2 regions of the Arthrobacter sp. NPDC080073 genome follow, and region 2 is predicted to be linked to the other one. Evidence: predicted binding sites of a transcription regulator. Region 2 holds the regulator's gene; the other holds the start of a gene.

The links. Region 2 encodes LexA, which represses DNA repair genes until DNA is damaged. Its sites were predicted from a motif close to TCGAACANNTGTTCGA; they were not measured.
Region 1: ruvA (Holliday junction branch migration protein RuvA) is a predicted target of LexA. The motif match lies at 1,507-1,522, and genes of this name have one in related genera.

The regions. Positions count from the first base shown of each region.
Region 1 covers NZ_JBFBKR010000021.1:8,174-12,161, forward strand. Annotated here, with positions in the region: gene pdxT (pyridoxal 5'-phosphate synthase glutaminase subunit PdxT) at 1-98, shown strand, start outside; gene AB0O52_RS19165 (YebC/PmpR family DNA-binding transcriptional regulator) at 102-857, shown strand; gene ruvC (crossover junction endodeoxyribonuclease RuvC) at 903-1,481, shown strand; gene ruvA (Holliday junction branch migration protein RuvA) at 1,586-2,230, shown strand; gene ruvB (Holliday junction branch migration DNA helicase RuvB) at 2,223-3,299, shown strand; gene yajC (preprotein translocase subunit YajC) at 3,490-3,873, shown strand; gene secD (protein translocase subunit SecD) at 3,983-3,988, shown strand, end outside.
Region 2 covers NZ_JBFBKR010000001.1:41,472-58,381, forward strand. Annotated here, with positions in the region: gene priA (bifunctional 1-(5-phosphoribosyl)-5-((5-phosphoribosylamino)methylideneamino)imidazole-4-carboxamide isomerase/phosphoribosylanthranilate isomerase PriA) at 1-39, opposite strand, end outside; gene AB0O52_RS00180 (hypothetical protein) at 86-244, opposite strand; gene hisH (imidazole glycerol phosphate synthase subunit HisH) at 246-1,001, opposite strand; gene hisB (imidazoleglycerol-phosphate dehydratase HisB) at 998-1,624, opposite strand; gene AB0O52_RS00195 (histidinol-phosphate transaminase) at 1,667-2,785, opposite strand; gene AB0O52_RS00200 (LysM peptidoglycan-binding domain-containing protein) at 2,878-3,237, opposite strand; gene lexA (transcriptional repressor LexA) at 3,604-4,353, shown strand; gene AB0O52_RS00210 (pentapeptide repeat-containing protein) at 4,635-5,507, shown strand; gene AB0O52_RS00215 (ATP-dependent DNA helicase) at 5,628-7,685, opposite strand; gene hflX (GTPase HflX) at 7,678-9,240, opposite strand; gene AB0O52_RS00225 (methyltransferase) at 9,646-10,260, shown strand; gene dapF (diaminopimelate epimerase) at 10,241-11,209, opposite strand; gene miaA (tRNA (adenosine(37)-N6)-dimethylallyltransferase MiaA) at 11,241-12,182, opposite strand; gene miaB (tRNA (N6-isopentenyl adenosine(37)-C2)-methylthiotransferase MiaB) at 12,189-13,811, opposite strand; gene AB0O52_RS00245 (lytic transglycosylase domain-containing protein) at 13,786-15,039, opposite strand; gene AB0O52_RS00250 (regulatory protein RecX) at 15,168-15,728, opposite strand; gene recA (recombinase RecA) at 15,775-16,824, opposite strand.

The sequences.
Region 1 (3,988 bases), on a different contig from region 2:
GCTCAGGTCGGTTGCTGGCCACCTCCTTCCACCCGGAAGTGACTGGGGAGAAGCGCGTGCATGAATTGTTTATTCGAATGATCAGAGGGGAAGTTTAAAGCATGTCAGGCCACTCCAAATGGGCGACGACCAAGCACAAGAAGGCCATCCTCGATAGCCGCCGGGCCAAGTCGTTCGCCAAACTGATCAAGAACATCGAAGTCGCGGCCCGCATGGGCGGACCGGACCTTGCCGGCAACCCCAGCCTGGAACTGGCTGTCACGAAAGCCAAGAAGACATCGGTCCCCGCTGACAACATCGACCGCGCCATCAAGCGCGGAGCCGGCCTGACCGGCGAAGTGGTCGACTACACGGAGATCATGTACGAAGCCCGGGGCCCGCAGGGTTCCGCCCTCCTGATCGAATGCCTCACGGACAACAAGAACCGCGCTGCGTCCGAGGTCCGGCTGGCTATCTCCCGCAACGGCGGCACCATTGCCGACCCGGGCTCCGTAAGCTACTTGTTCACCCGCAAGGGCGTCGTCAACCTTCCCAAGAACGGGCTCAGCGAAGACGACATCCTGATGGCCGTGCTCGACGCCGGCGCCGAGGAAGTCAAGGACAGCGGCGAGAACTGGGAAATCCACTCGGAGCCCACCGACCTCCCGGCCATCCGCGAAGCCCTCAAGGAAGCCGGCATCGAGTACGAGACGGACGAAGCCGAATTCGTCCCTTCAATGCAGGTGCCCCTGGACCTCGACGGCGCCAAGAAGTTCATGAAGCTCGTCGATGCCCTCGAGGATCTCGACGACGTCCAGAACGTGTACACCAACGCGGACATGAGCGAGGAAGTCCAGGCTGCGCTCGAAGCCGAGTAGCGCCCTCTTGCAACACAGCTTCATAACAACCAGGGAGGCCCGGACTTGACTCTTCGCGTATTGGGAGTCGATCCGGGCCTCACCCGTTGCGGCATCGGAGTGGTCGACGTCGAACGGAACCGCCGCGCCACGATGGTTGCGGTCTGCGTCGTGGGAACCTCCCCGGAACAATCATTGGACCAGCGTTTGCTGGTCATCGCCACGGCCATCGATGAATGGCTGGACCTGTACAAACCCGACGTTCTCGCGGTCGAACGGGTGTTCTCCCAGCTGAACGTCAGTACCGTCATGGGCGTCGCGCAGGCGTCCGGCGTGGTCATCGCGGCTGCTGCGCGGCGCGGCATCCCGGTGGCGCTCCACACGCCGTCGGAGGTCAAAGCTGCCGTCACGGGAAGCGGCACCTCCAACAAGGAAGCGGTGACAAAACTCATCACCAAGATCCTGCGTCTGGACGCCCCGCCGCGCCCGGCCGACGCCGCGGACGCTTTGGCCCTCGCAGTCACCCACGCGTGGCGGGCCGGCAGCGGTGCCGCCGTTGCTACTACCGGACCAGGGAGCAGTGCGTTGACTCCCGCCCAGCGAGCGTGGGCTGAAGCCGAAGCGAAAGCGCGCCGCGCCCGGTAATTGTCCCTGGCCCTTGCTAGGGTATTCGTAGATATGTTCGGATAGCCCCGCGCGTGTTGGATGCGATCGCAGCATGCACGGGGCAGTACTTCAGGAGCCGGGTCTTGATCAGTTTTCTCCGCGGAACCGTGGCGCACGTCAGTCTCTCCACGGCCGTCATCGATCTCAACGGTGCCGGAATGAGTGTCTACGCCACGCCCCAAACCCTCAGCCACCTGCATGTCGGCGAGGAAGCGAAGCTGTTCACCTCGTTGATCGTCAGGGAGGACTCCCTGACGCTTTTCGGTTTCTCGAACGACGACGAACGGGAAGTTTTCGATGTCCTGCTCAGCGTGAGCGGGGTGGGGCCGCGGCTGGCCCTCGCAGTCCTGGCCGTCCATGAGCCCGAAGCGATCCGGGTGGCCGCCCATTCCGGTGACGCCAAGTCCTTTACCAAGGTGCCCGGCATCGGGCCGAAGGTGGCCGGCAGGATCGTCCTGGAGCTTGCGGGCAAACTCGTTCCCCACGGCACCGCGCCGGGGGCTGCCCCGGCCGTGGCCGTCGAGTCGGTCTGGAAGCCGCAGGTGGTCGCCGCGATGACAAGCCTCGGATGGTCGGAGAAGGACGCCGCAGGCAGCATCGACAAGGCGATGGCCGATTCCCCGGAACTTGCCGATGCCGGCAACGTCGCACAGATCCTGCGTGCAACCCTTCGCTGGCTTGGGCAGGACGGAGCCCGTGCGGGAAACCGGGTAGGCAGCCGTGGCTGAGCAATCCCTCGTTACCGGGGGAGAGGAACCCGAAGAGCGCATCATCGAGGCCGCACTGCGCCCGAAGAACCTGCACGACTTCGTTGGCCAGCACCGTGTGCGCAAGCAACTCTCGCTCGTACTGGAGGCCTCCAGGATGCGCGGCCGCAGCGCGGACCACGTCCTGCTCTCGGGCCCCCCAGGGCTGGGCAAGACCACACTCTCCATGATCATCGCCGCCGAGATGAACGCTCCCTTGCGCATCAGCAGCGGGCCGGCCATCCAGCACGCCGGAGACCTCGCTGCGATCCTCTCCTCGCTCTCCGAGGGCGAAGTGCTCTTCCTCGACGAAATCCACCGGATGTCCCGGCCCGCAGAGGAAATGCTGTACATGGCCATGGAAGATTTCCGGGTGGACATCGTGGTGGGCAAGGGTGCCGGGGCAACTGCGATTCCGCTTGAGCTGCCGCCTTTCACCCTCGTGGGTGCCACCACGCGGGCTGGGCTGCTGCCTGGACCGCTGCGTGACCGCTTCGGTTTCACCGGGCATTTGGAGTTCTATTCCGTGGCCGAGCTTGAACTGGTTCTGCGTCGCTCGGCCGGACTGCTTGATTTGAAGGTCAACTCGGCCGGCTTCAGCGAGATCGCGGGCCGTTCCCGTGGAACTCCGCGTATTGCAAACCGGCTGCTGCGCCGTGTCCGGGACTGGGCTTTGGTCCACGGAATCGAGCAGATTGATGCCCGTGCCGCCTCCGCGGCGTTGGACATGTATGAGGTGGACCAACGTGGTTTGGACCGCCTGGACCGTGCCGTACTGGAGGCCTTGATCCTCAAGTTCAACGGTGGTCCCGTGGGGCTCTCCACCCTCGCGATCGCGGTCGGGGAGGAGCCGGAGACCGTCGAGACGGTGGCTGAGCCATATCTGGTGCGCGAGGGCCTTTTGGGGCGGACGCCGCGGGGCAGGATTGCCATGGCGTCCGCGTGGACCCACCTTGGTTACGCGGTGCCGGCAGGAGTGTTCGGGCAGGACCCGCTGGCGTTGTTCGAGGACAGCCAAAACGGGGCAGAAAGCATCGACACCGGCCGTTAGCACAATCCATTCAGCTTAACCCTCTAGACTGGTATGACACTCGGCACGTTCGAGTCCTTGGTTCTGTGCCCGCCCGTCGGAGCATTGTGCGGCCAGGTGGGCGAAAGCTCCACGGTCGCCGGATCCACCGGGCAGACATGGCCGTGAAACCAAAAACGTAAGTAAAGAACGGAACTTCCCTGTGGATCCAATGACAATCCTGCTGTTCGCCATGCTCGGCGTCTTCATCTTCATGATGTTCCGCCGCAACAAGAAGACGCAACAACAGCAGGCCAAGCTGCAGTCCCAGTTCGCCCCCGGCGTTGACGTCATGACCAGTTTCGGACTGTTCGGCCGAATCGTCTCGATGGACGACGCGGAGAACAAAGTTGTCCTTGAACTCTCTCCGGGCAACCTCGCCACGGTGCACCGCCAGGCCGTTACCAAGATTGTTGAGCCCGTCGAGGAGGCCCCGGTTGACGTCCCGGACGACGCGTCGTCGCTGACGGCCGCAGATGCCGATGCACCGGCATCCGTGGAGACCCCGGAGGAAACCCTCAAGCGCCTCAACGATGAAGGCAAGAAGGACAACTAGCCCGTACCCGCTCTACAAGCGGGAATAGTTCTACGGCAATGAATCGCCGCCGGCCTGCGCTTACCAGTGCACGTCGGCGGCTGTTCCGTCATCAACAGGAAGATCGAACATGGCA
Region 2 (16,910 bases):
CAGGAGTTCCAGAACAGGCAGTTCGGAGGCGGTGGTCATTGAAGTCCTCGGTGTTGTGGAGACGGGCGTCGGTTGCCCGGAAGGATCATTTGGCGGGCAGGGTGAAGAGGTAGGCCGCGAGCAGTGCCAGGCCGGCCAGGACGTAGAACGAAACCGAGACCCAGGCGGGACGTTTCTGCTGGTGGAAGGAGATTCCGCCGCCAACCAGCAGCCCGGCCGCGCCCATGAAAATAACGGACCACATACTAGGCAGTGCCTCCGGCCTCGGTCGCCTGCGGCTGGACTTTTGCTTGTGGGCGCAAGCCCTCAACCCAGTTCCGCAGGAGCCGGGCTCCGGCGTCGCCAGACTTCTCGGGGTGGAATTGCGTGGCGCACAACGGACCGTTCTCCACGGCGGCGATGAAGGGGGCGCCGTGCTCGGACCAGGTCACCTTCGGCGGGGCCATGCGGGGCTGGACGACGTCGAATTCCCACTTCTGCACGCCGTACGAGTGTACGAAATAGAAACGTTCGTGCTCGACGCCGGCGAACAGCTTTGAGCCTTCGGGCACGTCCACGGTGTTCCAGCCCATGTGCGGGACAACGGGCGCTGGGAGGAGTTCCACCTTGCCTGGCCACTCGCCCATGCCTTCTGCCTCGGTACCGTGCTCCACTCCGGCCTCGAACAACACCTGGAGACCGACGCAGATACCCAGGACGGGCCGGCCCCCGGCCACACGGCGGCCGATCATCCGGATGGCGTCGACTGCCTTGAGTTCGCGCATCACTGTTTCGAAGGCGCCGACGCCGGGAACCACGAGCCCATCGGCGTTCAGGACGTCGTCGGGCTTGGCGCTCAACGTGACTGCTGCTCCGGCACGCTCAAGCGCCCGGACTGCCGAGCGGACATTGCCCGAGCCGTAGTCAAGAACCGTTACGGTCGGTTTTCCTTCAGGCGAGACAATGCGGCTGGCAGCCTTCGGATCCACGACGGCGCCATCCTTGAGGATGTGCGTACTCACAAGGCGCCCTTCGTGGACGGAATGCCCTCGACTCGGGGGTCGGACTCAACGGCGGAACGGAGCGCACGGGCGAACGCCTTGAACTGGGCCTCCACGATGTGGTGCGGATCGCGGCCGGCCAGGACATTCATGTGAAGGCAGATGCCGGCGTGCAGGGTGATGGCCTCAAAGACGTGGCGGGTAAGCGAACCGGTGAAGTGCCCACCGATCAGGTGGTATTCCTGGCCGGCCGGCTCCCCGCCGTGGACGAGGTACGGGCGTCCGGAGACGTCCACGACGGCGTGGGCCAGCGCTTCATCCAACGGGACCGTGGCCTCGCCGAAGCGACGGATGCCCGCCTTGTTGCCCAAGGCGCTGCGGAGGACCTCACCGAAGGTGATCGCAACATCCTCCACGGTGTGGTGGGCGTCGATGTGGGTGTCTCCGGTCGCCTTGACAGTCATGTCGATGAGCGAATGCTTGCAGAGCGCCGTCAGCATGTGGTCATAGAACGGCACCGACGTACTGATATCCGAGACTCCCGTGCCGTCGAGGTTGATTTCAACCAGGACGGAGGACTCGCTGGTGGTGCGTTCCATGCGTGCTGTCCGGGCGGCCGCCGTGCTGGCGCCGTTTTCGCTCATTGATGGTCCTTAGGAGGAAGGAGTGGTGGGACTTGTTCAAGTCTAGGCCGGTGCGGAGACCTGGCCGTCCAGCAAGGCTTCGAGCGCCTCAAGGAAGGCCGTGGTCTCAGGCTCCGTACCGGCGGTGACGCGGAGGTGGCCCGGTATGCCGACGTCGCGGATCAGGACTCCGCGCTCCAGGAGGCCTTGCCACAGGGCATGGGGGTTTTCGATTCCGCCGAAGAACACATAGTTCGAATCCGAAGCGGCTGGCTTGAAGCCCATGCGGGTCAGCTCGCTGACAATGCGGTCGCGTTGGACCTTGATGTCCTCGACGTCGGCCATGAGGGCTTCGCGGTGCCGGAGGGCTGCCAGCGCGGTTGCCTGCGTGATGGCGGAGAGGTGATACGGGAGGCGGACCAAGCGGATCGCATCGGCGACCTCGGGGGCAGCTGCCATGTAGCCGATGCGTGCACCGGCGAGGGCGAAAGCCTTGCTCATGGTCCGGGAGACAATGAGGCGCTCCCGGCCAGGGAGGAGCGTCAACGCACTCGGCGTGTTGTCGTGGGCGAACTCGTGGTAGGCCTCGTCGACGATCACTACCGTCTGGCTCGCCTCGCCGGCTTCGTATACGGCCTCGACGACGTCCAGGCCAAGTCCCGTGCCGGTGGGGTTGTTCGGGGAGCAGAGGAACACGACATTCGGCTTGAGTTCGCGGACCTGCGCGGCGGCCGAGGCTGCATCGAGTCCATAGTCTTCAGCACGAACACCCGCGATGTATGCCGTGTCGGTTCCGCTGGCCAGCAGGGGGTACATCGAGTACGTGGGCGGGAAACCGAGCGCGGACCGGCCCGGACCACCAAAAACCTGGAGGATCTGCTGCAGCACTTCATTGGAGCCGTTGGCCGCCCAGATGTTTTCGGCCGCAAGGTCGTGGCCGAGGTATTCGGCAAGGGCCTCGCGTAGTTCGGTGAACTCGCGGTCCGGGTAGCGGTTCAGCCCGACGGCGGCTTCCGCTACCGCCTCGGTGATGGCCGCCTGGACATCGGCTGGCACGCCATGCGTGTTTTCGTTGACGTTGAGCAAAATCGGAACATCAAGCTGCGGCGCGCCATACGGGCTCAGGCCGCGGAGGTTGGTCCGGAGGGGAAGTCGGTCAAGTCGCTCAAGCTGGTCACTCACCATGACAGTTTAAGGCGCCGCGGTGGATGCACTGAAACTGTGACGGCCCGGCGCCCCTCCAGGCGGGCTGCCGGCCCGGTCAGGATTGCCCTTTAGGTGGAAGGAATGAACAGCTGCTGGCCCGGCACGATGCGGCCGTCCTGAAGGTTGTTCAGCTGGATGATCTCGGCAACGACGTCCCGTGGATCCCGGGAAGGCGCGGCAGTTCCCGCAATTCCCCACAAGGACTGGCCCACTTGCACCGTGACGCTCGTGCTGGAGGTGGGCTGCAGCTCGGCGGTGGAATCAGCAGCCTTGGCCGGCGAATTCAGGAATCCCGCCAGGCTGAGGAGCGCTGCGACCAAGAGCATTGCCGGGACGCCGAAGAAGACCATGCGTCCCCGGCGGGTCAGGCGAAGCCGGCCCGGTGCCGTGCTGCGGCCGGACCTGTGGGTGATGGTAATTGCGGACATGAGCTGAGCCCTTCTGAACAATGCCGCGTTCCGGAATCTCTGGTTGCGGCTGCCAATTCTTGCCTTCAGTCAGTGCTTGCAGGACGGCTGTTCGTCGATCCGTTCGAACGATTCGAACGAAAACCCGGATCCTGCATCACTTTTATAGAACACATATTCGAACCTTGCTAGGACATTTTTAGCACTTATCAACGAATGATGTCGAGACTCGCTAGAACAAATGTTTGATAAACGCCTGTGCCTGCCCTACGTTTGAGTGAAGGAACGAGCACTGAATCAGTGCAACAGGAGGGTCTGACATTTCAGGCCGACAGTCCCGGCAAGGCCTCAGCGCCGTACGGGCGGAACGGAAGGGCGTTGGCGAACATGGCAGCGAAAGCCACTGGCAGCGGGTCGGCTTCAGCGCGGAGCCAGCAGCCGCAGAAGACACCCAAGAGCCTGACCGTCCGCCAGAAGAAAATCCTGGAGACCATCCAACGTTCGGTGAACGATCATGGCTATCCGCCGTCGATGCGTGAAATCGGGGACACTGTTGGCTTGGCCAGCTTGTCCAGCGTCACGCACCAGTTGTCACAGCTTGAGAAGCTTGGCTATCTTCGGCGCGATCCCAAGCGCCCGCGTGCAATGGAAGTCCTCATGCCGTTGACCCTGGACGCCGGCTCGGCCATACCCGGCGTTGAAGCGCCGGCGAAACTCCGCAGCGCCGGCGGCCTGGCTGTCACGGAACTTGCGAGTGCCAGTGATACGGCCATGGTTCCCCTCGTCGGGCGCATTGCTGCCGGCGGACCCATCCTGGCGGACCAGACGGTTGAAGACGTCCTGCCGTTGCCCCGCCAGCTGGTAGGCCATGGCGAACTCTTCATGCTGAAGGTCGCCGGCGATTCCATGATCGACGCGGCTATCTGCGATGGGGACTGGGTGGTGGTACGGCGTCAAAACGACGCACTCAACGGCGACATCGTGGCCGCACTCCTGGACGACGAAGCCACCGTCAAGACCTTCCGGCAGCGCGACGGCCATACGTGGCTGCTCCCCCAGAACACGCAGTACGAGCCCATCCTGGGAGACCATGCCACGATCATGGGCAAGGTCGTCTCGGTCCTGCGCTCACTTTAGTCCGTTGCTTTGACGGCATGAGGCCCGCACTTAGGACCTACGGCTTGCTCGTGCCGGGTCGACCGCCGCCGTGGAGCCGGGCGTCCCCGCGGACCCGCTCCGCCTGGTAGTCAGGTATTCTGATGCCAGTGATATTTCATTTTTCTCTGTGATCCACAGGCCTTTGAACGATTCCAGGCCGCTCCTTAGCGAGCAGTGATTCCGTGCGCCCGCGAGGGGAACTCCATACGTGGAGTTCCCCTGCTCAACGCCCAACACCGAACTCACCTCTGGACGATCACATGCAAACATCATCGGCGAACTCTACCGAGCCCTTTTCACCTGCCCTCGACCGGCAATCCCTGCGCCCGGACTGTGGGAATTGCTTTGCCCTGTGCTGCACAGCGTTCGGGTTCTCCCGCTCTGCAGATTTTGCCCTCGACAAACCCGCAGGCTCTCCCTGCCAAAACCTTGCACCTGACTTCTCCTGCACCATCCACGACAGACTGCGCCCAAGAGGCTTTCGTGGCTGCACGGTCTTTGACTGCTTCGGGGCTGGCCAAAACGTGTCGCAAGGGTTCTTCGCCGGAAAGAGCTGGCTTACGCACCCCGATACCAAAGACGAGATGTTTTCCGCGTTCAAAACCGCCCGACAGCTTCATGAGATGCTCTGGTACCTGGCCGAGGCAGGGGCACGAACTTTCGATCCCGACTCCTCAAACCGTGCGGTAAAGCTCCGGAATACGATCAAACAGGCAGTCGGCGGCGAGCTGACGGACCTGCTCGCACTGGATATTCAAGAACTTCACTCCCAGGTGAGGTCAACGCTAGTCGGCGTCAGCGAAGAAATACGGGCCTCCTACTTTGCCGCCGGAGGCGACCATCTGGATTCCACGCTAAAACCGGGAGCTGATCTGATGGGCAAGAATCTCAGATCCCGCCGGTTGTGCGGGGCAAACCTCAGAGGGGCCCACCTGATTGGCGCGGATCTGCGGGACAGTGATTTATCGGGTGTGGATCTGCTCGGCGCAGACGTCAGGGATGCAAGGTTTGACCGCACTGACCTATCCAAGGCCATATATCTAACCCAGCCGCAGCTCAATGCCGCCAGAGGCAGTCGCGCGACTCTTCTACCCTCGGATCTGGAAATGCCCTCGCACTGGCACGACGGATGACCCCACTACCCGGGCACCAGGACCGGGGCTTGTTTCCGGCTCCCCACCTACAGGCTCCGGGATCGGAAACAAGCGCCCGTTTCCGCGGGCCTGAGGCCGCTGCTTGCTGGTGCGGTCCTGTTAAGCCGACTCGGCGTAGAGCCGTTCGAGCGCACCGCGCACCACCGAACGGTCCGTGGTGGGCCAGAAGGGCGGCAACGCTGCCCGGAGGAAATTGCCGTAGCGCTCCGTCGAAAGCCGTGAATCCAGCACGGCCACGACTCCCTTGTCCCCCGTTGAGCGGATGAGCCGGCCGGCCCCTTGGGCTAGCCGGATGGCGGCGTGCGTCGCCGAAACTGCCATGAAACCGTTGCCGCCGGCCTGGGCCACGGCGCGGGACCGTGCCGTCATCAGGGGATCGTCCGGACGAGGGAACGGGATCCGGTCAATCACTACCAGCCTGCATGAACCGCCGGGCACGTCAACGCCCTGCCAAAGGGACATGGTGCCGAACAGGCACGTGTCCTTTTCCTCGGCAAACTGCCTGACCAGTGCGGCCATGGTCGATTCACCCTGGCACAAGATATCCACGTCCAGGCGTGAGCGCATCGCTTCCGCCGCGTCCTCCGCTGCACGGCGGGAAGAAAACAGGCACAATGCTCCGCCGTGCGAGGCCTTGATGAGCTCTTCAAGTTCGTCCAGCGCTTCGGGCGAGGTGCCGCGCCCCGGCTTGGGCAAGTGCTTGGCGACGTACAGCATGCCCTGCTTCGGGTAGTCGAAGGGCGAGCCTACATCCACGCCGGTCCAGCTGGGGGCCCCTTGTCCTGTCAGTCCCAGCCCTCCGGCCGTGGCCTCGAACGCGGAGCCGATAGCCAAGGTGGCAGAGGTCAACACCACGGTATGGCCCGCGAAGAGCCCCTCCCGCAGGCGTCCGGCAACGCTGAGCGGCGCGATATTGATGAGCGCAGGCGAATCCTCGTCGGGCGCCGTATAGCCCTGCTGCGGATCGAAGGTGCTGTTCCGGGAGAGCCACACGACTTCCCGGTTTTCCCGGGCCGAGAGCAACCGTTCGCACAGCTCGAGGATCAACATCAGCCGTGAGCGCGCGAGCTGGCGGCCGCCGTCGACCGCGTTGGACGAGTCGCCCTTCGAATCGGAAAGCGCTGCACGGCAGGCTTCCCGCAGCTGGTCCACGCAATCAAGTTGTTCGTCATTGAGCCCGTTGGGCAGCAGGCCGGAGGGCGCTCCGATGATCGCAAGTTCCAAGCGGTCCGCAGCGGCGTTCAGCGCGTCCACCGTGATCGCAGTGTGTTTGCGGGCGCTCGAGGCCGCGGCATGGATCATCGCCACGGACAGCTGCCCGGACACGGCACCGGTCACGCGGTCCTGCAGCTCGTGGGCCTCGTCCACCACGACCACGTCGTATTCGGGCAGCACGGCCAGGCCTTCGAAGGCGCTGACCGCGAGCATCGCGTGATTGGTGACTACGACGTCGGACTCCGCGGCACGGTGGCGAGCCAGCTCGCTGAAGCATTCCTCCGCCATCGGACACTTCTGCGCCCCGAGGCATTCCATCGACGTGACTGATACCTGGCGCCACGCCCGGTCCGTCACGCCCGGCATGAGTTCGTCCCGGTCCCCCGTGGCGGTCTTCGCGGCCCACTCACGCAGCCGCAGGACCTCCTTGCCGAGCTGCGAGGCGGGCCCGCCGATGGCTGCGGCGAGATGCGGAACGCTCGTGTCCTCGCCGAGGGAGAACAACTGCCCTTCAGCGGGCTCCTCGCTGGGGAAACCGCCCTCCAGCTTGTGCCGGCAGACATAGTTGGCCCGGCCCTTGACCAGCGCGATGCTTACCGGGCGCTCCAGCTCCGGATTGATCGTCTCCAGGAGACGGGGCAAATCCCGGCCCACGATCTGCGTCTGCAGGGCGAGCGTGGCCGTGGACACGAGCGCAGGCTTGTTGCTCTCCATCGCGTGCGCAATCAGCGGAATCAAGTACGCAAGGGACTTGCCCGTGCCCGTGCCCGCCTGGACCAGGAGGTGTTCCCCGGTCTCGATCGCCCGCGCCACCTGCCTGGCCATTTCGTGTTGGCCAACGCGGTTCTGGCCGCCCATGCCCGCGACCGCTTTGTCCAGGAGTTCGAGGGCGGTCCGTTCCCCCACGGTCCCGCCGCGCTCCCCCGCCTCTGGGTCAACCATTGCTGACGAACGACTCCAACTCGGCTGCCAGGTTTTCATGGACCATGGCCACCACGCGGGTACCTTCCTCCTCATGTTCAAGGCTGAGGATTTCGGCGTCTGTGTTGTGCAGCTTGTTGATGAGCTCACCCCGGTTGTACGGAATCAGAACCTCAAGGCGCACACCAGGACGCGGGATGGCCTCGCTGATGGCTCCAAGGAGCTCGGCAATGCCCTGTCCGGTGCGGGTGGACACGACGACGTTGCGTGGCTCTTTCTGCTTGAGCCGTTCCACGACAAACGGATCCGCAGCGTCTGCCTTGTTCAGGACAATGATTTCCGGGATCTTCCGGGCATCAACCTCGCTGAACACCGTGCGGACGGCCGCGATCTGGCCTTCCGGATCGGGATGCGAAACGTCCACCACGTGGAGGATCAGATCGGCGTCGGCCACCTCTTCCAGCGTGGATCGGAAAGCCTCCACGAGCTGGGTGGGCAGCGAGCGCACGAAGCCGACGGTGTCCGAGAGCGTGTAGCCGATCCCGTCAGGGGTCTGGGCCTTCCGGACCGTGGGATCCAGGGTGGCGAACAGCGCGTTCTCGACGAGGACACCGGCATCCGTCAGGCGGTTGAGCAGTGACGACTTTCCGGCGTTCGTGTAACCGGCGATGGCGACCGAAGGAACGGCATTACGACGGCGGTTGGCCCGCTTGGTCTCGCGCGATGGCTTCATCGCGGCGATTTCACGCCGCAGCTTGGCCATGCGTGTGCGGATCCGACGGCGGTCAAGTTCGATCTTGGTTTCACCAGGACCACGCGAACCCATGCCGGCGCCGGCACCACCCACCTGGCCACCGGCCTGGCGGGACATGGAATCGCCCCAACCACGCAGGCGCGGCAACAGGTATTCCAGCTGTGCCAGCTCAACCTGGGCCTTGCCTTCGCGGCTCTTGGCATGCTGCGCAAAGATGTCCAGGATCAACGTGGTGCGGTCCACCACCTTGACCTTGACGATATCCTCAAGGCCGCGCCGCTGGGACGGTGCCAATTCGGCGTCGACCACCACGGTGTCCGCGCCGGTGGCCATCACAATGTCCTTGAGCTCGAGGGCTTTGCCCGAGCCAAGGAACGTGCCGGGGTCCGGCTTCATGCGGCGCTGGACAATCCCGTCCAGGACTTCCGAGCCGGCCGTTTCGGCCAGGGCGGCAAGTTCCCGCAGGGAATTCTCGGCGTCGGCAAGGGTGCCTTCGGTCCAGAGGCCGGCCAGCACTACGCGCTCAAGGCGCAACTGCCGGTATTCAACCTCGGTGACATCTTCAAGTTCCGTGGACAGGCCCGCCGTTCGGCGCAGGGCCCGCCGTTCGGCCAGATCCTCTTGATCGCCGTCGTAGATGCTGTGCTCTTCGTCCAGGCGGGAGATTGCCTGGGCCTTGCCAAACACGCCCCGGGGTTCGTCGCGGTCCTGAACTATGGCAGGTGCGTCCTTGGAGAGAATCCGGTCGATGACAGCCTGGATTTCTTCAGGACTCAGGTCCTGGGCGTCGGAATCGGGTCCGGTGTTCTTCTGCGTGGTCATGGTCTCCTTTAGGGGGTTCGGCATTTCCAGAATAGTGCCGATTCGTCTCTTATGGCGCGGAATTCGCGCAGGGCTGATGCCTGGCAAGGCTCTGCCGACGGTCCGGGACCTCCATCCGGAACGGACTGCGCGATTGGCTGCTCAGTTCCAAGGACGGGAGGGGACGATCTGCTGAGTGTCCAGGCGTCAAGAAGCAACGTCTGGACCGGACATGCCAAGGCGGAATGGCGCTGCAAATCAAGCAGGCCTGCGTCGCGGGCACTGCCGGCTACTTACAAATTGCCGGCTACTCAAAGATCAAGAACATGCGGATCAGACTATCAGACCCCGTCAAGCCCGTGTTGAGCGGGAACGGAGGCGTGCGCGGTTTCCCTTGCCCGCTGCTGGCCACTAATCTGGCAAGCTATGGAGTCTGCTCACTATTTCAGCGCACAGCCCGCGGGGCCGTTCACCCGCAAGTCCCTCACGGTGGAACTGGCCGGCGCGACCCGCCGGCTCCAGACATCGGGCGGTATCTTCAGCCCCGACGGGATCGACAAAGGAACAGCGATCCTGCTCTCCGAAGTTCCACCTCCGGCCCCGCAGGGAAATCTGCTGGACATCGGCTGCGGCTGGGGTCCCATAGCGTTGACGATGGGGCTCATGGCTCCGCACGCCCGCGTCCACGCCGTCGATGTCAACGAGCGCTGCGTCACCTTGACGAACGAGAATGCCGCCCTGCTGGAGCTCGGGAATGTCACAGCGAGCCTGCCCGACGACGTCGACCCCGACTTGACGTTCGACACCATCTGGTCAAATCCGCCCATCCGCATCGGCAAGGACGAACTCCACAACCTGCTGCTCAGGTGGCTGCCGCGGCTCGCTCCGGGTGGAAACGCCTGGCTTGTGGTGCAGAAAAACCTTGGAGCGGACTCGCTTCAGCGTTGGCTGGCCGATACCCTCGACGCTTCGTTCTCGGTATCCCGGGAAAGTACGTCGAAATCCTTCCGCGTGCTGCGAATCAGGAAAGCGTCCCGCTAGCGACTATCACGGCCGGCCCGCTGAGCTCAACATGTTCACGGCCGCTTTCTCCCGGGAAGAAGCGCACGCCGACGACGCCGCCCGGCACCTTGACGCGCCACGTGTCGGGAGCGCCTTCCCCGGCCCAGTGGCGGATGGCAACGGCGGCCGCGCAGGCACCGGTGCCGCACGATTGGGTCTCACCGACGCCGCGTTCGTGGACCCGCATAGTGATGTTGCCTACACCGTCGTGAACGAGGGGCTCCGCGGGAACCACGAACTCGACGTTGGTGCCGTTGGCCGGCTTGGGATCGACGACGGGCGCCTTGAAGAGCTGCGTGGACTTGAGCTCTGAAAGTTCGGCCAATGCCACGACCGTGTGCGGGTTGCCCATGCTGACGGAAAGGGCTGGCCGGGCGACTTCCAGTCCGTCGGCGCTGACGAGGGAGTCCATGGCCTTGCTGGTGGCGTCCTTGGGGAAAATGAACTCCCACGGTCCCATGTCCACTGCATAGCCCTCGGAAGTCCTCACGATCTTCTTGATGCCGCCGCGCGTCCCGATGGTCAGGGATTCACCGGTGTTGAGCACGACAAGACCCTGCTCGATCAGGAATTGGACGAAGACCCGGACGCCGTTGCCGCACATCTCGGACAACGAACCGTCGCCGTTTCGGTAATCCATGAACCATTCGGCATCGGAGTCCGCTTCGAGCAACTGGAGGCCTTCGGGCAGGAAGCGCGAAGGGACTGCCCGGATGAGACCGTCCCCGCCGATGCCCAGGTGGCGGTCGCACAGTGCTGCGACCTGGTCCGGAGAAATCTGGTGCGCGTCTTCGGGGTCCGCGATGAGGACGAAGTCGTTGCCCGTGCCGTGCCCCTTGGAGAAGGCCAGTCCGTGAAGACCGGAGGCGGGTACGGCACCGCCGGCAGCGGCAGGCTGCGGGGCGGAAAATGCAAGGGTTTCATCCATGGCTCAAGGCTACCTGCAGTAGGGGCCGCGCCTAAATCACCGACGCCGGGCTCGAGCAGATTTCTGCGGCTTTGGCCACCAAATCCGGATCCTGCCAGTCAAGCCAGTGGATCCGGGGGTCTGCCCGGAACCAGGTGAGCTGGCGGCGCGCGAATTGCCGGGTGGCCACGATGGTTTCTTCGGCCGCGGTAGCGGTGTCGGACTCGCCGTCGAGGACCCGCAGGAATTGGGCATATCCCAGCGCCCGCGATGCGGTCTTCCCTTGTCGCAGTCCGGCGGCGTCGAGCCGCGCGACCTCGTCAAGGAGACCCGCGTCGACCATCCCCAGGACGCGCGCGGCCAATCGCTCGCGCAGTACTCCGCGGTCGACGTCGAGCCCGATCTGCACGGCCGGCTGGAAGTACTCGCGTTTCGGCATGAAGGAGCTGAACGGACGCCCCGTGAGCTCGAAGACTTCCAGCGCGCGGATCACGCGGCGGGCGTCACCGAGCCTTCCGGCAGAAACGGGGTCGACGTGCTGCAGGCGTTCCTGGAGGCTCCGAAGACCGGCTGTTTCGTGCTCCTGCTCCAGCCGTTGCCGTACGCCGGGGTCCGTGCCGGGAAATTCCAGGACGTCCAACGCTGCCCGGACGTAAAGGCCGGAGCCGCCCACCAGGATGGCGCGCTTGCCGCGACCATGAATATCACGGATGGCGGCGCGGCAGTCGGCCTGGAATGCGGAGACGCTGGCTTCCTCGGTGACATCCATCGTGTCCAGCAGGTGGTGGGGCACTCCCCTGCGTTCGGCGACGCTGATCTTGGCCGTGCCGATGTCCATTCCGCGGTAGAACTGCATAGCATCGGCGTTGATGACCTCGCCGTCGATCGCGAGGGCGAGATGGACGGCGAGATCGGACTTACCGGATCCGGTAGGCCCGACGACGGCGATTACGGGCGGATTCGGATCCGCTGATCCGGCCGGTACTGCTGTCATGTCGGACTAGCCGCGCCGGGCGGGCAGCGACGGCATGCCGAGGGAGACGCCCTTTTGACCTGTGGCCCCGCCGGCACCCGGTGCCGGAGCGCCACAGGAGTCGGCCTGCGAGCGGTCCCAAGCGTCGCCGGCACGGGAGCGCCTCAGGCTGTAGTCCGCGGTCGTCGCCGGATCCGAGACGAGGTGGAAGGCAGCAGCCTCGGTGATTGTTACGGTGACGAAGTCGCCAGGCCGTGGGGTCTCTGCGCCTTCGGGCACGGAGAAGTGGACCAGCCTCTGGTCCTGGGAGCGGCCGGACAAACGATGCGTTTCCTCGGCTTTGCGTCCGGACTGGGCCGTGACCAGGAGTTCAACCCGGCGTCCGAGCTGTTTCGCGTTTTCCTCGGCTGCGATGCGGTCCTGGAGGGCGGTCAGCCGTTCGTAGCGTTCCTGGACAACGACTTTGGGGAGCTGTTCCGGAAGGTCCGCGGCGGGGGTGCCTGGGCGCTTGGAGTACTGGAACGTGAAGGCGGAAGCAAAGCGTGACTTCTCGACGACGTCGAGCGTTGCTTGGAAGTCCTCTTCCGTCTCGCCGGGGAAGCCCACGATGATGTCGGTGGTGATCGCAGCATGCGGAATCTTGTCACGGACCTTGTCCAGGATCCCCAGGAACTTCGCAGAGCGGTACGAGCGACGCATGTCTTTGAGCACCTTGTCCGAGCCGGACTGGAGGGGCATGTGCAACTGCGGCATGACGTTGGGGGTCTCGGCCATCGCGTCGATGACGTCGTCGGTGAAGGCGGCCGGGTGCGGGCTCGTGAAGCGGACACGCTCAAGGCCCTCGATGTCACCGCAGGCGCGGAGAAGTTTGGAGAAAGCCAGGCGGTCGCCGAATTCCACGCCGTAGGAGTTCACGTTCTGGCCGAGCAGGGTGACTTCGACGGCGCCGTCGTCCACCAACGCCTGGATTTCGGCCAGGATCTCGCCCGGACGGCGGTCCTTCTCCTTCCCGCGGAGCGACGGCACGATGCAGAAGGTGCAGGTGTTGTTGCAACCGACGGAGATGGAAACCCAGCCTGAGTACACGGAGTCGCGTTTGGTCGGCAGGGTGGATGGGAAGACGTCCAACGATTCCAGGATCTCCAACTGGGCCTCGTTGTTGTGGCGGGCCCTGTCCAGCAAAGCCGGGAGCGCGCCCACATTGTGGGTACCGAACACGGCGTCCACCCAGGGCGCCTTGCGCACGATGGTTTCGCGGTCCTTCTGGGCCAGGCATCCGCCCACCGCGATCTGCATGCCCGGATGGGCGGCCTTGACCTGCTTGAGCTCGCCGAGGTTGCCGTAAAGCTTGTTGTCGGCGTTCTCACGGACGGCGCAGGTGTTGAAGACCACGACGTCGGCGACCCCGCCGTCGAAGGGCACGTATCCTGCATCCTCCAGGAGTCCTGCCATGCGCTCGGAGTCGTGGACATTCATTTGGCAACCGAAAGTGCGCACCTGGTAGGTGCGCTTCACCCCGTGCTCGGGTGCAGGCTCGCTGACCGGGGCCGGAACGGGCTGCTGAACGGGGGCTGGTGCTGGTGCTGCGGAAGGGGAACTCACCAATCTAGGGTAGCCCCTCGGACTAGTACCAGTTGAAGCCCATCTCATGCTGCCAGGCGTTGCAGGGGGAACCGTAACGGTCGCGGATATAGCCCAGGCCCCAATCGATCTGGGTCCGGTAGTTGCTGAGCCAATCGCTGCCCGCCGAATAGTACTTGTCCGGCGGCAACGCCTGCGCAACACCGTAGGCGCCGCTACTGGGATTGGTGGCGTCCGTCATCCAGCTTGATTCCTGGGTCCATAACAGGGACAGACACTGCATTTGGTCCCCGCCCCAGCCGTAGGCGCCAAGCCGGGAGGACGCGTATTGCCGTGCACCTGCGGGGTCGTTGACGACGTTTCCTCCGCCTCCCCCGCCTCCGAAGCCCCCGCCTCCGCCGCTGCTGATGGGCGCCTGGACGGGTTGCTGGGCCTGTTGGGCTTGTTGGGCTTGCTGGGCTCTATTGGCTGCCGCCGCGGCGTCGGCTTCCGCTTGGCGCTGCGCTGCCTCCCTCTTTGCTTCCTGTGCAGCCTGATAGGCGGCAAGCGCCACCTGGCCTTCCTGGTACTTCTGCGCAACCGCGGCAGAAGTGGAGGTCAAGGACGCGAGCTGAGCGACCATAGTCTTTCGCTGGCCGTCCGTGGCGGCAACGCTGTCTTCGGCGGAGCGCCTGGCAGACTCTGCGGCCTGGGCCTTTGCCGCGGCGTCACTGTCCAATTGCGCCAGGACATCGCGGGCGGCTTGTTCCTGCGCGGTTGCGGCGGCGGATGCCTGGGAAGCGCTCAGGGCATCATCGTGCAGCTTCGCCGTACGATCGAGGACCCTGTTCAGCAAAGCGAAATTTTGAATGTTGTCCGGTGCGATGGCGGCATTCGCGAGGGACCATGGTCCGGGATCGAAACCGCCTGACTCGTATGCCTTGACAACCAGGGACGAGGTGGCCTTCTTCAATGAATCCGCTTTTGACTTGGCCTGTCGGGACGCTTCAGCCAGTTTCTGGGTGACTGCCTGCTGATGCTGCAGCGCGTCATGGGCCTTCGCGTACTCAGTTCCCGCCTTGATGGCTGCCGCGCCTAGCTCGCCGGACTTCTGTTGAAGGCCGGCCAATAACTGGTTGATGCGGTCCACTTCGGCACTAGCGGCAGCTTCGTTCCCCTGGGCCTGCTGTACCTCCGCCCAGCTCGGATAGCCCGACGGCGGGGCATCGTCGTCCGCGGAAGCCGGGCCTGCCTGGAGAAGCGACGCGACAAGCAAGGGCACAATAATTGCCGAAAGCCGCAGGGACAACGCATTCATTGGATCTGACTTGCCTCCCGACTCGGAACACTAGTCCAGAACCTTAGCCGACGGCCGCCAAGAAGCCACCCAACCCCGCCGCCCGGGACAATACTCACAGGCAACTCTCAGTTTGCCGGGTACGCCGACTAGCCGATCTCCTCCAGGTAAGGACCGCCGTGCGCCACGGCACCGTGCGACTCCGGCTCCCCGGCCAAGGCTTCGTCCAGGACCTCCCCGACAATCCGGAACGCCGCCGACGGTTGATAGCCCTTGCGGGCAAGCATCGACGCGAGCCGCCGCGTTTGCTTGTCTCGCTCGGTCCTGTCGGAGAGGTCCGTTCCGGCCCTCAGGCGGCGCGCGACCAGATCCCTGGCCGCGGTCCGCTCGTCGTCATCGCTCACCTGGGCGAGGGCCTTCTCGGCCGTTTCAGCGTCGATGCCTTTGTCGGCCAGTTCGCGCCTCAAGGCACCCCGGGCGAGTTTCCTCGACTGCGCGCGGCTGCGGACCCACATCTCGGCGAAATCGGCGTCATCGATGAGCCGGACTTCCTCGAAGCGGTCCAACACGGCTTCGGCCACGTCCTCCGGGACGCTCCGCTCAGCCAGCTTGCGCGCGAGCTGAAGCCTGCTCTTAGGGGAATTGGTCAGCTGGCGGAGCACAATGGCCCGGGCAACCGCCTCCGGATTGGCTTCAGGATCCGCTGCCACGGACGAATCCGCAGACGGACCCCAGGACCGGGAGCGGCCCTCGCGCTTAGCCGTCAACGGCCTTCAGCTTCGGAGATTTCTCGGCTTCGGCAGGCTTGACTACTCCGACACCAAGCTTTTCCTTGATGAGCCGCTCAAGTTCCGCGGCCAGCTCCGGGTTGTCCCGCAGGAAGCGGCGGGAGTTCTCCATGCCCTGTCCCAGCTGGTCACCGTCGTAGGTGAACCATGAACCGGACTTCTTGATGATGCCGTGCTCGACGCCCATGTCGATGATGCCGCCCTCACGGGAAATGCCCTGGCCGTAGATGATGTCGAACTCCGCGATCTTGAAGGGCGGAGCCATCTTGTTCTTGACGATCTTGGCCTTGGTGCGGTTACCTACCGAATCCGCGCCTTCCTTCAGCGTCTGGATGCGGCGGACGTCGATGCGGATGGAGGCATAGAACTTCAGGGCCTTGCCACCGGTTGTGGTCTCCGGGGAACCGAAGAAGACGCCGATCTTCTCGCGGAGCTGGTTGATGAAGATAGCGGTCGTCTTGGTCTGGCTCAACCGGCCCGTGATCTTGCGCAGGGCCTGGCTCATGAGACGGGCCTGGAGGCCGACGTGGGAGTCGCCCATTTCGCCTTCGATTTCAGCGCGCGGAACCAAGGCGGCGACCGAGTCAATCACGACGATATCCAAGGAGCCGGAGCCGATCAGCATGTCCATGATTTCCAATGCCTGCTCGCCGGTATCAGGCTGCGAAACCAACAGTGCGTCGGTGTCGACGCCCAGTTTCGCCGCGTACTCGGGGTCGAGGGCGTGCTCGGCGTCGATGAAGGCAGCGATGCCGCCTTGGCGCTGGGCGTTGGCTACAGCGTGAAGCGCGACGGTGGTCTTACCGGAGGATTCCGGACCGTAGATCTCGACGATACGGCCGCGCGGCAGGCCGCCGATCCCAAGAGCGACGTCCAGCGCGATGGAACCGGTGGGAATGACTTCGATCGGCGCACGGATGTCGTCACCCAAGCGCATGATGGAGCCCTTGCCGAATTGCTTGTCGATCTGGGCAAGCGCTGCCTCGAGCGCCTTCTCACGATCCTGGTTTGCCGCCATGGTTCACACCTCTGATGCTTTCTCGCTGTGGACTGGCCTGAACGGCCGCTTTCCTATCTCACCCGACGCTAGTACGAGCCGCTGAC